Regions from separate parts of the Paenibacillus sp. GD4 genome, predicted to be linked through region 3. Evidence: riboswitches for the same ligand, from Rfam matches in the RefSeq annotation. Region 3 holds a riboswitch; each other region holds the start of a gene.
The links. A riboswitch is a leader RNA that binds a small molecule or an ion and turns the genes downstream of it on or off. The one in region 3 is predicted to bind cyclic di-GMP.

Region 1 (4,650 bases), 1.8 Mb from region 3:
ATCAGCTCACGAGCCTTCGTATGATGAGGCGCATAGCGGTAGTTAAACGTTACGCGAACCTGACGGCCCGTGCGTTCCACCGCATCAAGAATTTCCTGGCATTTCTTCTCGTCAACGGTCATCGGCTTCTCTGTAATGACATCGCAGCCGAGCTCCAAAGCACGAATAATGTAAGTGTGATGAGTCCGGTCCACACTGGTAACAATTACGGCATCCGGTTTTTCAATCTCGATCATTTGATCGAATTGATCGGCTTTGTAGGTTCTTACAGGGTTGTATCCGTATTTTTCAGTAAGGAGCTTGTTGGCGTAATTCATGCGGGTCTGGTTAATATCGCAAACGGCGAGAAGCTCCGACGTTTCCTTGTAATCGGTTGCAATCGCCTTGTAGAAGAACTCGGCTCGCCCTCCGACACCTACTTGAACATATTTCTTTTTTGCTGCCATATTCATTCTCTCCTTTCGTGATTAACCCATCTCTGAATCAAATCATAGCGCAAATAAATAAAACATTCGCCGCAAATGAAACCTTTTCGCGTCAAATGCCGCAAATTTTGTTATACTGTTCCTAGGAAAGGAGCGTTATGAGCCGATGCAATTTCCAAACCAACTCCGTTGCACAACGCCGGACAAGAGGATCGGGGTCGAATTCGATCGCCGCAAGGGACACTACACCATGGCCATTAACCACATCCATTCGCAGTATGAGCTCTATTACTTATTTTCCGGGCGGAGGAGCTACTTTATTAAAGACCGGTCTTACTCGGTCGAAGCGGGAGACCTTATCTTCATTCGCTCCGGAGAAGTTCATAAAACCTCGGATGTCGGCATACCCGAGCATGATCGAATCTTAATTTATTACTGGGAGTCCTTCTTCGAGCAGCATCCTCCGGAGCTTGCCGAGCTGCTGCGCTCTCCCTTTATGGCTGATGCACCGCTGCTTCGTCTCCCCCTGCATGAGCGCTTAAAGCTGGAAGGGATGCTGCTGGCCGTGCTCGAAGAAATCCACGCTGCCGCTCCCGGCTACGAGCTCGCAGTTCAGCTTGCCTCTACCGAGCTTTTGCTGCATGCCGCACGTTATCATCAAAAAAACAAGACGGCGCCAATGGAGCATGTCTCGCCGATGCATGAAAAAATATCGGAAATCGTTCAATATATTAATGCGAATTACGCCGAACCGATCAGCCTGCCTCTGCTTTCCGAGAAATTTTATGTCAGTATCAGTCATATCAGCCGCAAATTTAAAGAAATTACCGGCTTCAGCTTCACGGACTATTTGAACCTCAAGCGAATCAAGGAGGCGCAGCGTCTGCTTCAGCAATCCGAGCTCAGCATTACCGATATCTCGGAGCAGGTCGGCTTCGATAATTTCTCCCATTTCGGCAAAGTATTCAAGAAGCAGACCGGTGTCTCTCCCCGCACCTACCGCAGCTCGGAAAAGGGTTGAATCGGCAACGGAAAAAAGACCGGCGCCTTGAGCTCGCATTTGCGCTGCTCAAATCCGGTCTTCCTTATCTGTTATCCTTCCGTTCTCGGCTTGCCCGGGTCGCACTCCGGCGCTTTGGTGCCGGCCGTAAGCGAAAGCTTCGTCAAATAATAGCATTCCTCGCGCGCCATATGATCCGCCATCAGCGGTGTCAATACACCCAGCACCTCGCCGGTCAGCCTCATCTCTTCCAGCTCCCGGAGGAAGCCCTTGAAGAGCACCATCTCCAGCTCAATCTCCTTGTTGAAGCGAGCCAGTGCCGGAAACTGCGAAATGTTCGCGCGCATGTAGCCTGCCAGCTCAACCGCTTTCATGTAAAAATCGCGGAAATGCGATTCGAAGCTCTGGGCGGTTTCAATCAACGGCTTCTCCGCCATATCAAGGTCGCCGGCAATCGAAGCGGCATGCCCGAATGCATCCTGAAGCCATACCAGATGGTGGTGGATTTCATTATACATGGGAGCCGGTTGACCCGAAACGAGGAACCGGAGGACACGCAAATACTCCTCCACTTCATTGACCATATGGTTCAGAAAGCTCGGCGGCAGCTTAAGGCCAATCTTACCCGTAAGGTGTCTGCGCAGCAGATGGAGCTTGAAGTTCCTTAGATCCTGAGCGCGAGTATAGCTCTCCCGGCTAAGCTCCTGCAGCTGCGCTTCATCCAGCTCCGTCCTGGATTTTTCCAGCAGCTCATCCAGCTTCGCAATGTAAAACCGGGCACGCTGAATCTCCTGTACTTCATCCGGAGATAACGCGTCCTTAATGAACCGGGCATGATCGCCCGCAATCTGCAGCCAAAAGCGATGCTCGAATGAAGCCGATGCCGCGTAATCGGTCGGTTGCACAGGAATTCCTCCTATTAGGCCGGCTGAAATCTTCACAGCCCTAGTTTATCACCTAATATGTATGCAGGAGGCTTATCCATTTGAACAAACTTTTACTTCTACGCGTACCGAACCTTTTCCGTCCGGTAGCTTAAGTAATCAAACAGTTTGAGCAGCACATCATTACTGGCATCAAAACGCACGGAAAGCTTAACCTCACCGCGCCAATAAAAGGTAATGACATGATGACGCTGTCCCATCACCATCTCCAAGTCCCAGCAGGGCCGCGTCAGCTCGTATTCCTCCCGGTTGATCACCATTCTCGGTCCGTCGCCCGTCAAATACAAGCCTACGACGTCACTGCCCACCTTCGTACAAAACTCCTGCTTCATCATTATGTCCCTCTTTGCTTTTAGAATAGGTTGTCACACATACAAAGAACCTCCGTCCCAAGGACTGGAGGCCCGCATCTATACGCGAATCATCTTTCCTTCGGCGGCTGGCTGGCTTAACGCATCTTCTCCGTAGTAGCCCCTGTAGCTTTGCGTCACAGACTTTCGTCTGCTTTGCCCATATCGAGAACGATCGAATTTTGTCTTTTGTTATCCTTTCTTAGCATAAAAGATAGGTCTCACGGAATATATCAACCATAGTGCTCAATTTCTGGAATTCACGTAGGTCTTTAGTCCTGAATTAAACAATTGATTCCCTCTGGAATAAAAGTAAGAACCGCCTACTGTTACTATCGCCAATCCTAGGAATAACGGAGATCCGCCCCAGTGAGATAGTACAGCTCCCCCAATGATCGGCCCGATAAAGTGTCCCAGACTTGTGAACGACTGCGCCCCGAAGTAAGTCCCTCGCATTCCCTCCGGCGCCAGCCGGTCGATTAGGGCATTCGATGCAGGAAAGTTACATATTTCCCCCAGCGTAAAAAAGAACATCGATACCATGAACAGCAGCCACGAATCCGCAAAGGCGTACCCGATATTGCCTAGGGCAAACATGAGATTTCCAGCCACGATCGCTGCAAGCGGGCCGAAGCGCTCCCCGAACCTTGATACCGGTACCTGCAGCACGACTACGGTAATGGCGTTAATACTCATCAGCAAAGCGAACAGTGTCGCTCCGTCGGCTACGCTTCGCTCCACATATTGTGATAAGGTCACTGTCATCTGGGAATAGCTGATCGCTCCGATGATTCCGCCCATAATATACAATCGGAATACCCGGTCTCCGGTGATGACGCGCCATGCTGAAGCAACCGTTACTTGGCTTTTGTGTTCTCCTTCGATTTTTTGAATACCGAATCGCTGCAGCAGCAAGTAAAGACCTATAGCATATGCCAAATAAATGCCGGCGGTAATAAGGAAAGGCAGCCACGCCTCCATCGTACCGAAATACGCTCCGAGAAGCGGCCCTACGGCAACACCGACATTGATGGCAAGGTATCGGAGCGAGAATACCTTCAATCGCTTCTCCTTCGTCGTCACATCCACCATCAACGCCTGGGAAACCGGCTCGTAGAAGGCACGGCAAACGCCGTTGAGCATATTGAGCAGCAGAAAGGCTGCAGGCGATTTCGCTACAGCGAAGCCCATGAAGATGACGACCCAGCCGATCAGGGCGATCATCATGATCAGCTTCCGTCCGAGACGGTCAGAGAGAGCTCCTCCGATAAACCCCGCCGCCGTCCCCGCCAGAGAGCCCGCGCCGATGATCGCCCCGATGAGCAGCGGATTCATTCCATCTCGGGACAAATAGATGGCCAGGAAGGGCATGCTCATGGACGAGGCGGCGCGGGCCAGAATGGTACCGACGAGCAAGGTATGAACAATCGGATGATAGGCGTGCAGAAAGAGCAGGAAACGGGCAAAACCCGTTTTTTGTGCAGAGTCTATTTTAGGAAGCAATTTGTGCGTTCTCCTTTTATTGACCAACGGTTGGTAAATTGGAGATCATTATACAACAAAAAAAGAGCCCTGCACAGGCTCTTTTTCATTTGATGTATTTCTTCGCCTTCTCAATCGCTTCGTCTTCCGTAGCTCCGGTAACGTAGCGACCGTTTACGTAAATAAAAGCAAACCGCGAGCAGGGACCGCAGTAGGATTTGCAGCCTATCTTAATCTCCGCATCCGGCGCAAGCTTCTGAAGCTTGGGAACAGCGGTTTTCATTCTCATGTGCTTGCATTTGTCGCAAACCCGAATGTCGTTGGCCATACGGACCTTTCCTTTCTATACGCAGGGACAAGCCGAATTAATGGTCGCCGTGATTGCCTTTGCTCGGATTCGTTACGGCGAAGCCCTCCTGCGGAGTATAGAAGTAATCAATCCGAACGCC
Region 2 (4,650 bases), 1.7 Mb from region 3:
TTTAAGTACCGCGAGCATTCCCCTCTTTGGGATAAGCTGCTCTCCGGCAAATCCGCGCATCTGATCGTCACCATGGACACCCCGCCTTGGTACAACCGGTGGATCTACCGGCATGCCGGACATCAAGTGATGAAACGCAATATATTGCATTTTTGCGGCATAAAGCCGGTGCGAATTACCGAGATCGGTCCGGTCAGGCCGTCATCGGAAGAGCTGCGGACCAAGTGGCTCGACAAAGTAAGGCGGCTCGGGTCCAAACGAGCATAACGAAATAGGCAGGCGCCGCGTTGTATCGTTCTAACGAGGTACCTGCCTTTCTACGTATTATGAGTGTCGTTCCATGCTCTCGGAGGGTTCGGCAAGAACGGTACAGTTGCGTCCCGAACGTTTCGCTTCATACAAGGCTTGATCCGCCCGCTGCAGCAGCGACCTTAGCCCTTCACCCCTCACATTCTCCGCTGCGCCAAGGCTTGCAGTAATTTGAATCGGGAGCTGCTCAGGCTCGAAGCTGTGATCGGCTACAATTCGGCGCATCGCTTCCGCGACCTTCCATGCCTCCGCACCACGATGTCCCGGCAGCAGCAGAACAAACTCCTCTCCGCCGTAACGTGCCATAAGATGCTGAGGCGGAAGATGCGGGGCCACTACCAGCGGTACATTCCTCAGCACCAAATCCCCAAAGAGATGTCCGAAGCGATCGTTTACCTGCTTGAAATAATCTACATCATATAAAATAACGGAGATCGGCTCTCCATGCAGCTCGGCTCGTTCCAGCCATTGCTCGGCCAGATGGAAAAAGTGACGGCGATTATAGATGCCGGTCAGCTCATCCGTTATGGCCATCATTTCCTTTTCCCGATACAGCTGCGCATTCGTCACGGCGATGACCGCTTGGCTGCAAAAGCTTAACACCAGCTCGACTTCACTTCGCTCAAAGGCCGGCTCCTTCCTCTCGATGATGTGCAAACCAACGAGCTTCCCGTGCATTTCGAGCGGTACGGCCAGAAGGTAGCCCTGTCCATCCGTACTGCATACCATAATCGGCTGGTGGTCTTGTCTCATTTGAGCAAACCAAGCCTTAACCTCTAAGGGATCCCGTTGAGACAATCCTATGCCGTGATCGGTTTCCGCATGAGGGACTAAACGATCGGACTCCAGCATCCATGAAGCCGCGCGATCATAACGGACAAGCTTCAGCAGCTCGTAGAAGGCAAGGTCCTTCACTTGCTCGGCATCCAAAGTAGAATTCAGCTTATACATGCAGGTTCGAAGCAGCTCGGAAACCCGGCTCCTCTCCCGCTCCGCGACGTTTTCCAGCTGAAGACGGTTCGCCGTTTCCTGCGCCTGCATCAGCTCCCCGATTCGAATCAGCATGTCATTGAGCGAGGTCCCGAGCACACGGAATTCATCCTTAGCCCGGAGCTGCACCCTGGCGGTAAGGTCCCCTGCCCCGGCTCGCATAATTACTCTGATAATCTCGTGAAGCGGTTTCGTCACCCAACGGAACAAGATCATGACGAACAACCCGAACGCCGCTGTGATGGAAAGAAGAAGCACCATCGCGTACTTATAGGCCAAATCGATCAGCGGACTTTGAATGTCCGCCACGTCATCCTCTACGATGACGGTCCAATCGGCCAGAGGGATTTTGGAATACGCCAAATATTTGGACCCTTGACCGTTCGAAATCACCATACCGCCGTTCATTTCATCGGATTGATCCCGGATAACGCTTATAATCTCCTCGCTTTTTACCTTCGTTTGAATCAAGTTGTCGTTGGCGGAGTGAGCCAATATCATTCCGTCAGCATCCACGATATACAGCACTCCATGCTTGTTTATTTTGATGCCCTTCAACTGATCCGAGAAAAAAGAAGTATAAATGGAATTGCCGACGACCCCTATGACTTGGCCTGAAGGTTCCTTAACCGGCACCGCAATAACGATGATCGTTTGGCTGTTGGCCCTGGAAGCAATCGTGCCGCTAACAGCCGGTGCCCCTTTCATCGCCGCGATAAAGTAGCTGCGGTCCTTCACTATAATTTGACCTGTCTCCGGTGCTGCGTCGCTGCCGGCAATAACTACTCCCTCGGAATCGCCGAGCCAAAATTTCTCATGCAGCACCGAACCGTGATAAGCGTCCTGAAGCGCCTTCGTAGATAATGAGAGCTGCGGATTCGTCGAATCAAAAAAATGTACGCCGGATTCGCTTCTAGCGGCCAGCGTATGACGAAACAGCTGCTGGGAGGCGAGGATTTCGGTTTGCCGTATTTCTGCGGAAACCAACCCCCGAATGGCTTCTCCCATACGATAAGCATTCGCCTTCATTTCGTCGTCACTCTTGCGAAGCAGAAGCTCCGAGCTATAGAAATATGTGATGATCCCGGAAATAAGTATGGAGGCTGAAACAATGACAACGATAAGGATCGGCAATTTGATCCGCAAATTCATAGGCTTTCCCCTCACTCCATCGATGAACATGACATGCTGCGAGTTATTGGCGCCGCGTTGCGATGATTCAAACGCAATCCGATTTCTGCGGCCCGGCCGCCCTAGAGTCAGCACTCCTTAGGCCCGAAGCTTTGCGCCCCCTCCTTTCGGAAGGTTTGCCCACTCGACATTATTCGACACATTTTAGTATAAGATATTTTTAGCTATTTGTCTAAGGGACTACGGGCAAGGATTACCATACCACTTTATATGCGCAAAATAAAAACCACCGGTAACGGCAACCCAGTGGCCTTCTCTTATAAAATTACATACAATTCTCATGCTTCACCGTGATGACGACATTCCCTTTTTTATGCCCTTTTTCAACATAACGATGCGCTTCGGGAACTTGCTCCAACGAGTAGCGTCTATCGATAACCGCTTTCAGCTTCCCTTCTTCTGCGAGCCCTTTGAGGAAAAGCAGATCTTCCTTGCGTACCTTGGCAATCCCTTGGCCATCGACCGTCACATAGCTCCCGCTTGGAGCAAGTGCTTTCTTGGCAGCGGATTTCGAGAGCTTCCCTACAGCGTCGAAGATCAGATCGTAGCACCCTACTTCCAGGGTAAACTCCTCCTTCGTGTAGTCCATCACCTGATCCGCCCCTATGGCTTTGACAAATTCAAGGTTGGAGGCGCTGCACACCCCGGTAACCTCCGCGCCATAATATTTCGCCAGCTGCACCGCAGACGTGCCTACAGCTCCGGAAGCTCCATAGATTAGAACCCTCTGCCCTTGCCTTATATTCCCTTTGCGAAAAAAATGCAATGCCGTCGTAGCTCCCATAGGAACGGCAGCCGCCTCTTCATAGCTCATGTTCGCGGGCTTTAAAGCCATCACACCGTCCTCCCGCAAACATGTGTACTCCGCATGCGCTCCGAAGCCCATCCCGGTCAGGGCATAAATTTGATCCCCTTCCCGAAAGCTCCGGACCTCCTTGCCCACCGCTTCAATCTCTCCGGCCAGCTCGACGCCAAGGATGGGCTTCCTCGGTTTCCTAAGTCCCAAGACAATGCGCATAGGGAGCCACAGCGATAGCGGGCTTTGAAAGCGGCGCACACGCAAGTCACCGGCCGACACCGTCGTCGCATGAATTTTCACCAGCACTTCCTTGTCCTTGGGAATCGGCTTCTCCACCTCAGCCAGCTTCAGCACATCCGCGGAACCGTATTTTGTACATAATATCGCTCTCATGGACTTCCTCCCCCAACGGCATATTGGAATTAGCATACATGCCAATGGATGCGATTCCATAGATACTAAAGTACGGTTTTGACGAAATGCTTAAAGAAGACCAAGCTTGCGGGCAAGAGCTACCGCTTCGGTGCGCCGTTTGACCTGCAGCTTGTCGAAGATGATCCGGTTATGCCCTTTCACCGTACTCAGGGAAATGAAAAGGCGCTCGCCTATCTCGTGATTCGACAATCCTAGGGCTATGAGACGGAGCACCTCCGTTTCCCGCGCGGTAAGCGGCTCAATCAGTGAGGGCGCTTGAGGCAGATCGGAGAGGAGCCCGCTATGGATTCCCTCCGCTTTCATGGCGGACAGCAGCTTTCCGATGTACTCTTGCATGATTCCCGCAGCCGCGGCTTCCGACAAGAGACCGGCCATCGGCAGCCCTTCCTCGAGAAACAGCCGGACGAAGCCTCCCGGCTCCGCTAATGCCAAGGCATAGCTCAGCTGCTGCAAGGATCTCAGCTTTTCTCCATGGGCATGCAGCGCAAGGGCTTCGAGAATCAAGCCTTGAAGCCGTTCATCCTCCCAGCCTTTGGCTTCCACCCATTCCATGTGCGGTCCCAGCAGAGCCAGCGCTGCAGCTGTATCTCCTTGAGCCAGATGGGCCCGAGCCAGACTCACAGGAAGCTTGTGTTTCCGGGCGAGCTGCAAGGCTGCCGTGAGATTGCCCTGCCGAAGCAGCACCTGCACGCGTACGGCGGAGATGAAGGGGAATTGATGCTCATACCGATGCTGTCTTGCAAAATGCTCGGACCGGACAACGATCTCGGCAGCCTCGCTTACTTTCCCTTGAGCCAGCTTCAACCGGGCGAGAAACACCTCGCATGCCACCACCCGGTCCGAATGCTCCAGCAGCCTGGCCAGACGGGATGCCTGTTGGCTGTGCCGCTGTGCCTCCTCCAGCCGGTTCCACTCATAATGGATAC
Region 3 (4,650 bases):
TCGATCGAGCCATAGGTATCGATTACATCGCGGGAATCCAGTCCGAACAACTGAGCCATATTACGCTGCCATTGGGGCGGGGCGATTTCCCCGACCAGGATGATTTTGCGGATGCCGAAGGCACGGGGGTCCCCGGAGGCATAGACGATATGATCGAGGATGGACGGCATCGTATAGAGCAGGTCCGGGCGGAACGCCGTCAGCGCTTCGATATGCCGCTCTATCGGCAGCTCGAAGGAGATCGAACGATTGTCGAGGCCCAGACGGTCGAAAATCGCTGTAGCCGTACTCGCCGCATGGCCGGTTCCCATATCGGCCAGCGCCCTTCTGCAGCCGCTGCCCTCGAGCAGCTTGCCGAACAGCCGGGTCTTGATCTCGACATACCTTCTGTCGTCCTCCTCGGAGTAGAAGATCGCCTTCCGACGGCCCGAGCTGGTGCCTGACGTGCGGTATACCGCAAGGGCGGGATCCGGCGTCTGGTGATAGTAGTGAGCCTCAAGGACAGCCGAAGTGATCAGCGGCAGCTCTTGAAGACTGCCGAATTCCTCCGCCTGTCTGCCCCCAAGCAGGCCCGTATACCATGGGTACGTTTCCCCTACCTCTATCAGCTTAGCCTTCCATTGATCCATGGTACATGTCCGACTCCCTTACTTTGAGATAGATGTGCACAGTAAAGCTTATGTAAAAAATGGAATTTCGGTGTCCGCATTGGGTCATTGCCCAGTCCAATACCCTGTTCCCCCCGTATAGTAACCTAGAGAGTCCATAGAACGGAGGGATCCTATGAAGAGGCATATCCGCCATGTGCCGGATAAGCTGATCAAGACGAAGGTACTGTGTCGATGCGCAGAGGTAAGAAGCCAAATTCCCTTAACGCAGAGCATGAATGGACGCGTTCTCTATGACATGCTGCACAAGTACGGTATGGTCTACATCAAGCCGTGCCAAGGCGCCCAAGGAAACGGCGTCATAAGGGTGGACAAGATCAGAAGAGGAGGGCGGAGGGCACGTACCGTTTACCGCTACCAGGAAGGCACGCGGGTACGCTCCTTTGCGCATTTTGGCAAAGCTTATCAGGAGCTTTATCGATTGACCAAGGGGACGCCGTATTTGGTACAAAAGGGCATCGAGCTGTTAACCTACCGAGGACGTCCCTTTGATATCCGGGTCATGGTACAGCGCAGCCGCCGGGGGTCATGGGATGCTACGGGCATTGTCGGCCGGGTGGCCCATCCCCGCAAGGTGGTTACCAACGGAAGCCAGGGGGGGACGATCTATCCGGTGGACGTGATTTTACAGCCCTATGCAAGCCATGGGAGAAGAAAAGCACTAATCGCGTCCATGCAGCGCATTGGGGTGAAGTCCGCACGGCAGCTCGCCGCCGTCTTTCCCGGGATCCGGGAGATTGGCGCGGATATCGCCCTGGACCGTCACCTGAAGCCCTGGATTCTGGAGGTGAACACCAGCCCCGACCCGTGCCCCTTCACCAAGCTGAGGGATCGGAGCATGCTGCACCGGATTATTCGCTATGGCAGGGGGTATGGGCGTAAGTATCGCTTGAAGTGTACGAAATCGAAGCGGGGTATGGTGTGAGATAGGATGAGATGAATAGTGTTATAGGCCTATTGGAAAGGAATATTTTGTATTGTCGGGGCTCAAATTCCTGTGATAAAATGACTACGTCCTACCATTCAACAAAATCAGACGAATAGTACCATTGAACGACAAAGGCAAAACCGCCGAAAGACGGTGACGCAAAGCTATGGGTCTAACGAACGCAATCAACGCTCAAGGGCGAATTGCGGTCCAGGATTGCCAGGCTACCGAAACGATGCATGTGATAAGGTCCTCTAAGGGTGATCGAACGCTGCATGATGTTATCGTGCAGCCTTCGGAGCCTTTCAGGGGACTTTTCCGTATCCAGGGGTCCTGAAAGCATAGCCGTTCGATGTAAGCGGACAAGAGGAAGCAGGAGGGAGTCAGATCGATGAAAGTGATGTTTCAACCCAAAGCACTTATGTTGGCCTTGGCCTGGGTGGTTTTCTTCAGCTTTGCCTTGAAGGCGAGTGCAGCTACGGACATCAGTAACCATTGGGCGGAAGAAACCATCGCGCAGTGGGTGAAGGAGGGAATGATTGAAGGGTATGAGGACGGGACCTTCCGGCCTGACCATTCGATTTCGAGGGCAGAAATGGCCGCGCTAATTAATCGTAAGTTCCATCTTACTTCGACGAACGGCACGGCTTCTTTCCCGGACGTATCGAAGGACGAGTGGCAGTACAAACCTATCTCGGCGGCGACGGCAGCCGGATATATGAAGGGCTACGAAGACGGGACGATTCGTCCGGGGGATGCCGTCACTCGTCAGGAACTGGCGGTGATGCTCACAGGGTTACTAAAGCTGGAGCCGGGGGGCGAAGACCTCAAGTACCAAGACCAAGCAGTGATCCCCGCATGGAGCAGGAAGGAAGTCGCTGCCGTCTCGGCAAAAGGGATTATGAACGGGTACGGTGATGGAAGCTTCGCTCCGGCCCGTAAGGTGACTCGCGCGGAAGCCGTCGTAACGATCGAGCGCTCGGCTCAGACGAAGCTGAAGCAGGAGCCTCTCTCGTATACAAAGGCTGGAATCTACGGACCGGAGCACGGTACAGAGACTCTACAGCAGGACGTCATTGTCAATGGCTCCGGGGTCACGCTTCGCAATATGATCATCTCCGGAGACCTCTTGCTGGGGGAAGGCATTGGGGAAGGCGATGTGACCCTTGAGAATGTAACGGTACGCGGCAAAACGACAGTGAAGGGCGGCGGAGCCCATAGTATTCACTTGGTCAACAGTTCGTTTGCCACCGTAATTATTGAGAAAGCAGGCGGAGAGGTTCGTGTTGTAGCTGCCGGCACTACGGTAGTGCAGCTGGTGGAGGTATTCTCAGCCGTCAACATTGAAGAGGAAGGCAGTACAGGAAGCGGATTTATAAAGGTAACTCTGCAGCCAAGCTTACCGGCAGGAACCGTGGTGAAGCTGGCGGGGGATTTCCAGGAGGTTCAGATTGCATCCTCCGGGGCTAAAATCGAGCTGGTTCATGGTTCGGTCGTGACGCTGGATGTGGCGGATGGAGCCTCAAACAACCTAGTCAGCTTAGGGACCACTGTGGTTATCAAGGAACTGATTGCAAGCGAGGTCATTAAGGTAGAGGGGCAAGGAACCATTGAAAAAGCAACCCTTGGCGAGGGGGCGCAGGCCACCACGTTCGAGAAGCAGCCTTCTTCCCTAGGAAATCCGGCAACGGCACCATCGGCCTCCAACGAAAGCGAAAGCGATGAAAGCGGCGGCGGGGGAGGGCAGCAGACGGAGCCGGGTAGCCAGCCTCCATCCATTGTAGTCAAAGGGCTCTATCACTCTTCCAATCAGTTGCTGACGGTTGATTCGAATTTTTCAGAGTTTATGATTTTATTCCGTTGGCAGGGGAGCACCGAGCTTCGGTCTGAAAACTTTGGTATCGTTGCGGGCAAGCCGGAGGTCTTGACTATCAAGCAAAACAACCAGGGTCCTGCTTTCGGCAGCGTGACCGTGAACGGGGAGCAATGGTCGACACTCACGCTGACAAGAAGCAGTGCTCCCTATCCGGGTATAGCTAGTATTTTCTTAGTAGACAAGCTGTCAAAGTATACGGCAGAGCTTCAGGTAACCGTGCATCCGAATCCACAGACCGATGTCGATGCTGAAGCGGTGTTTGTCGTAGGAGATAAGCTCATTGCCAAATACCCGTCAGCAGGTGATTATTCGACCTCCAGCTGGGTAGTCAAAGATAGTGTGTCGCAAGCGGTGTATCAAGCGTTGTATTCCCGCCAAGACCAGGATGCGGCTGTATTTACCATTCAAGGGGACAGCGTATCGGCTGGCAGCTACACGGCGGTTCAGGCAGGTAAGGCAACGGAGTATCCAACCATTCTGGCAGGCACGGCAACGGTGAACGGAGCCGTCTATGGGAAGCTGTTCTATAACGGTCCAGCTGCAGTAACGACAGTTATCAACGCAACCTATGCGGAACTGGCGCCGGCGTTAGTCGTTGATGATGTGATGCAGTTGTATTACGGAAATCAATTTATGATCAGTGCGGTTTGGGATGGGACGGCATGGGTGTACACTGAGTTGGTGAAAGAGCCTGTCACAGCTCCTGTCAGTGTTAGTGCCGCTGCAATGACGAACCGCAAAATCCAAGTGAGCTGGAGCCCTGTAGGAAATGCGAGCTATTATCATATTTATTCACGTCCGGCAGAAGGCGGCGAGTTTACGCTGCTGAAGGATCTTCAGGGCAATGATGTGAAAGCCACGGGCACCACTTACATTGATGATACGCTTTCGCCGAACACGACAAGATTTTATTTGGTGAAGGCTGTGCTTGGAGGCGCGGGCTGGGCGATTGAATCGAAGCCAAGCAGCACGGTTACGGCAACAACCTACTACAACGAGCACATCGCACTGGATTTCCAGGTGACCGATTCGGTACAGCATCCTGACGAGCCGATCCTTTATTTGACGGATAAGCAGAATAAAAAGCTCCATGCGATCAATTATGCAACCGGTGCGAAAAGCGAGCTTTCCTTGGCGCTGCCGCCTGAGAGCCTGACCTTTGCGGGCGGCAAGATCTA
Region 4 (4,650 bases), 350 kb from region 3:
GAGCGGATGCATATATTGAAATGGAAGATGTTATGCGCAACGAAATTTTGGAATCGGGGTATTTGCCATATGGTCTGGCCATGCTGGAAGAAGAGCCTCCGGCACCTGAGGAGGAGCGGAAGCCTGTCGTTCCGGAAGCCGTCAAATACCAGGTGAACCGGGGAGATACATTGTACAAGATCGCCCGCGATTTCGGCATCAACGTACAATTGCTGGCTGCAGCGAACGGGATTCAGAATGCCAATGCTCTGCGTATAGGGCAGGAGCTGGAAATCCCGGCTATCGGAGGGGAGCTGGAGCTGCCGGCCGGTGAGGCTAAGGTGATCAAGAAGGTGCTTAGCTCCACTCTGACAGCTTATACGGCTGGGGTGGAATCGACGGGCAAAACGCCTTCCAGCCCCGCCTACGGCATCACCTACAGCGGCAGCAGGGCGACGGAAGGGCGTACGGTAGCAGTAGATCCGAACATCATTCCGCTCGGTTCACTGGTTTATATTGACGGTGTAGGCGTCCGTCAGGCGGAGGATACCGGCTCGGCGATCCGCGGCGCCAGAATCGACGTCTACATGGAGGACGTAAAGCAAGCAAGGCATTTCGGCGTGAAGAAGAATGTCAAGGTATATGTGTTGTCGTAAGGAAGCTGAAGATGAAGCTGAAGGAGCAGTGCTGTGTGAACCCGGAACAACAGAAGGAAGCCGTTGTGGACACGTACATAGAGGATTACGAGGAGTTCGTAGATGAGGACGACCGCTGGAGACCGAGCCCCGTCGGCAATTCGGGCAGGCAGAAGGACCGCAGGCATGCCGTCAAGCCGCCGGAGCAAGGAAGGAAGCGGTGAGGAAACAAAAAAAGCAGCCCCGTCATCCCTCGAAGGGAAGATGGGGCTATTTCCTGTTGGAAGCGCAAATGCACGGTTTAGTGATATTCTTGAAACATGCCGTTCAAGCTGAGGATGCCGATGAGGCCGGTAGGTGAAAAACCAATGCCGGACAAGCAGTTCGAGCTTACGGAGCCTAGCTGCTCCGGCGGAGGCTGAATATCCGTAAACCGGGTCACCTTGTTGACGCGATCGACGATCATGCCGACCGTTTCCTCTCCGAGACGAACGATAATAATGCGGGTGGCTTTGGTAACAGCCTCTTCGGGAAGGCCGAAAAGCAGGCAAAGACTCACGATGGGGATGATGTACCCCCGTATGTTAATGACGCCTTTCATGTAGCTCTGCGCTTGCGGGAGTCTGGTAATGCTCTGCATTTTGATGATTTCATGAATGTCTTGAATCGGGAGAGCATAGGGCTCGCTCCCAAGGCTGAATTCGACATACTGCTCCTGTTCCATGGCTTGCATCATTTCCCCTCCTAAGCTTGATAAAAAGAAAAACTGCCCTTAACGCAGGGGCAGTTCCTCGTACAAAGCTCTCCCCAATGGCAGCCCGGCTGCCTTGGCGTCACTCGCTTTAGGCCCGTAGCTTTGCGTCCCCTCCTTTCGGCGGGTTTGCCTTTTTCATTCAGTTAGAAGTCAGTCATTCGACATAATTCGAGTTATACCTTGAGTATACCACGATTTTTGTCGAAATCTAGCATTTATTTTGGTGACATAGCAGCAAGGATTACGTTTTCTGTGTAAGATGATGATGCTTAAGGCACATTTTTTTTGCTAAGCTGCAGTGATTCCCTTCGTACATGACGTCTATATACCTGGAGAGGAGGGGGAGAGTCATCACAGAGGAGCAAAGGATCGCGCAGGCAGCGTCCGGGGATCGGGAAGCGTTCAGGCATCTGGCCCTGCAATACGGACCTTACCTGTATCAAGTTGTATATGGCGTGCTTCAATCGCCGAAGGATGCCGAGGATGTGACGCAGGAGGTGCTGCTCAAAATGCACTCTGCCCTCCCTCAGTATCAGCAGCAAGGGTTCAAGACTTGGATTACTCGTATAGCGGTAAACAAAGCGATCGACTTTAAGCGTTCAAGGCAGCGCAAACGCGAGGAGCTGACGGACGACGTTGAAATGCTGCTGGACGCGCCGGCGACTGTGCCGACCAGCGCGGTCGAGAAGCACGTATTAAGCAGGGAGCAGCGTGAGCAGGTTCGAAGCTCGATCCGGCAGCTGCCCGAGGCTTACCGGGATGTAGTGGTCGCCTTTTATATTGAGGAAAAAAGCTATCAGCAAATTGCATTGGAGCAGAAGCTGGCGCTCAAAACCGTAGAATCCAAGCTGTACCGGGCCAAGCAGTACATGCGCAGAACATGGAAGGAGGAGGACCACTAGAATGACGCACCCAACAAGAGAACAATGGCTCGACTATGCAGGCGGCCGAATGACCGAAGAGCAGCGGGAGCACTGTGACTTGCATCTTGCCCAGTGTGACGAATGCTTGATGCTGTATATGGATTGCCTTGGTGCAGTGTCGAATGAGATGCCTCAGCTGGCGGATCCGGCCGAACTGACCGAGCGGGTGCTGAAGCAGCTGCCGCCGGTCCTTGTACCGTCCGAGCCGCATCGTTCAAGGCTGTGGAGTCATCCGGTCTTTCACTACGCGGTTGCTGCTGCCATCACGCTGCTGCTTGTGAGCACGGGCATTTTTCAAGCTCTGCTGGGCAGCACCGGACAGCATGCGGTTGCCAGGGCTTCGTTGTACGATAACGAGTATGCCGCCCAGCAGTCCTTCTCCAGCCGGCTGCTGGATAAGACGGTGCTCGTCCTGGATTCCATTCAATCAAAAACAGAAAGAGGGGGTAAGCGATGAACCCGACAGTCCCACCCAAACATCCGATGGTTGCTTTTCTGCTTTCTTTTATTCCCGGGCTTGGCTTCCTGTATTTGGGGAAGCTGGGGAAGGGGCTGCTCTACGGCTGCGGCTTCTTCGGGCCTTTAGGCTTGCTGTTCCTTGCGCTCCTGCTGCGAAACGGGCGAGGCGCCGATGAGCTGCTTATCCTGCCGCTGTTCTCCGTCCTGATCGCCTTAATCAATCTGATCGATATGGCGCGGACGGTAAGCCGGGGTGCCCAGGCGGCTCACGGGGCTGGGGAGCATCAGAGGCGCGATCAGGATCGCGGCTTTACGATTGCGCTTTCCTTTATCCCGGGGCTGGGCCATCTTCAGCTTGGATTGATGCAGCGCGGACTATCTCTTTTGATCTCGTTTATCGGATTCGGAATGATGATCATTTTCATCACCGCGTGGACGAAGCAGGATGAGTTTCTCGCCTTCCTCGGCATTTTGCCTGTTTTCTGGATTTATTCCATGTTCGATGTCATTCAGCAGCTCAATCGTAAGGAACGGGGAGAGGAGCTTGCAGATCGCTCGGTATTCGAGGATTTTCAGGATAACCGCGAGGCAGGGAAGAGGAACAAGCTGCTGGCGACCCTGCTCTGCATGTTCCCGGGCGCGGGCCATATGTACCTGGGCTTTCAAAAGCGCGGCTTGCAGCTGATGGCGGCTTTCTTGTTCAGCATTTACATCATGGATGTGCTTCGCTTGTCGATTTTCTTGTTTCTTATTCCGATCCTATGGTTCTACAGCTTCTTTGACGGCCTCCAGCATATTTCGAAGCATGGCAAGGGAGACGTACAGGACGTGCCGATCGTTGACTGGCTCATTCATCATCAGCGCTGGGTAGGCTTCGGTCTGCTCGCGCTCGGCGCTTATTACTTGTTTGACCAGGTGATCCTTGGCATTCTAGAGCAAATGTTTCCGGGCGCGCGCATCACTTATCGGATCGAGCGGTATTTTCAGACGGTGGTCGTATCGTTGCTCTTTATTGGCGGGGGCATTCGCCTTCTTGCGGGGAGCAAGGGGAAGAAGGAGGGACCCAAATGAGAACTTGGCGTGTAGGGACGCTGTCCATGGGAGTTACGCTGGTAGGTCTTGGCGCAGCGCTGCTGGGCTCGCAATTTCAAGGGCTGGCGGCGTTCGACACCTTCGTGGCCTGGTGGCCGGTCCTTTTGATTCTGCTCGGGCTGGAGGTGCTGCTGTACTTGTTCTTCCAGAGGAAGGAAGAGCAGCGGGTGCATTATGATTTTCTAAGCATGCTTTTCGTTGGGGTACTGTTCAGCGGCTGCCTGGCCTTCACCTTCCTCACCAGCTTGGGCGTTGTCGGGGAAGTAAGAGGGATGCTGCAGCAGGTAGAGACGACATCCTCGCTTCCGGCGCTTCAGGAGGCACTCCCGTCCGAAGTGAAGAAGGTCATCGTCCAAACGACAGGCCGTCCGCCGAAGGTAGACCGTTCGCCGGAACGCACTGTCCATGTGTTCGGCACCTACCGGCAGATGCTTAAGGCAGGAGACAACGGGAGTCCGCTTTCCCGGGATGCCGTCTACGAGGTGAAGCAGGTCGGGGAGACGCTGTACATTCTTATCAAGTCGCTCCCGATGGAACGAGGGATACGAGCCTACTATCCTGACATGAATGTAACGGTTGTTTTGCCCGGCGATCTGCAGGCTGAGGTTAGAGGGCCGGGGAACGAGCCGATCCAGCTGTAAAATATAAAGAACCGCTCACCCGGGTAAAGGGGAAGAGCGGTTCTTGCTTGTAGTAACGGTTTCGCACGCTCTCGGCTCATTACCGGTTTGTGAGGAAGTTATCATTTTGCCGGTATTCTCTCCCGCCACGGATTCATGTAAAATAAGACTGTACCTATAACACGAAA

Region 1: another riboswitch for cyclic di-GMP. It lies ahead of RAC89_RS04885 (hypothetical protein); the one in region 3 lies ahead of RAC89_RS13475 (S-layer homology domain-containing protein).
Region 2: another riboswitch for cyclic di-GMP. It lies ahead of RAC89_RS05555 (diguanylate cyclase); the one in region 3 lies ahead of RAC89_RS13475 (S-layer homology domain-containing protein).
Region 4: another riboswitch for cyclic di-GMP. It lies ahead of RAC89_RS15360 (chemotaxis protein CheW); the one in region 3 lies ahead of RAC89_RS13475 (S-layer homology domain-containing protein).

What each region holds. Positions count from the first base shown of each region.
Region 1 is NZ_JAVCYK010000001.1:1,033,170-1,037,819, forward strand. It holds gene RAC89_RS04870 (Gfo/Idh/MocA family protein) at 1-446, opposite strand, end outside; gene RAC89_RS04875 (helix-turn-helix domain-containing protein) at 592-1,446, shown strand; gene RAC89_RS04880 (DUF2935 domain-containing protein) at 1,518-2,330, opposite strand; gene RAC89_RS04885 (hypothetical protein) at 2,429-2,704, opposite strand; cyclic di-GMP riboswitch class I at 2,801-2,890, opposite strand; gene RAC89_RS04890 (MDR family MFS transporter) at 2,966-4,222, opposite strand; gene RAC89_RS04895 (YuzB family protein) at 4,308-4,529, opposite strand; gene RAC89_RS04900 (iron-sulfur cluster assembly accessory protein) at 4,567-4,650, opposite strand, start outside.
Region 2 is NZ_JAVCYK010000001.1:1,159,539-1,164,188, forward strand. It holds gene RAC89_RS05550 (NAD(P)H-dependent oxidoreductase) at 1-267, shown strand, start outside; gene RAC89_RS05555 (diguanylate cyclase) at 325-2,565, opposite strand; cyclic di-GMP riboswitch class I at 2,535-2,621, opposite strand; gene RAC89_RS05560 (NAD(P)-dependent alcohol dehydrogenase) at 2,756-3,682, opposite strand; gene RAC89_RS05565 (winged helix-turn-helix domain-containing protein) at 3,773-4,650, opposite strand, start outside.
Region 3 is NZ_JAVCYK010000001.1:2,851,717-2,856,366, forward strand. It holds gene RAC89_RS13465 (phenylacetate--CoA ligase family protein) at 1-629, opposite strand, end outside; gene RAC89_RS13470 (YheC/YheD family protein) at 784-1,593, shown strand; cyclic di-GMP riboswitch class I at 1,720-1,828, shown strand; gene RAC89_RS13475 (S-layer homology domain-containing protein) at 1,988-4,650, shown strand, end outside.
Region 4 is NZ_JAVCYK010000001.1:3,203,203-3,207,852, forward strand. It holds gene RAC89_RS15350 (3D domain-containing protein) at 1-635, shown strand, start outside; gene RAC89_RS15355 (hypothetical protein) at 647-838, shown strand; gene RAC89_RS15360 (chemotaxis protein CheW) at 916-1,350, opposite strand; cyclic di-GMP riboswitch class I at 1,424-1,509, opposite strand; gene RAC89_RS15365 (RNA polymerase sigma factor) at 1,683-2,270, shown strand; gene RAC89_RS15370 (anti-sigma factor family protein) at 2,272-2,748, shown strand; gene RAC89_RS15375 (hypothetical protein) at 2,745-3,821, shown strand; gene RAC89_RS15380 (LiaF transmembrane domain-containing protein) at 3,818-4,483, shown strand.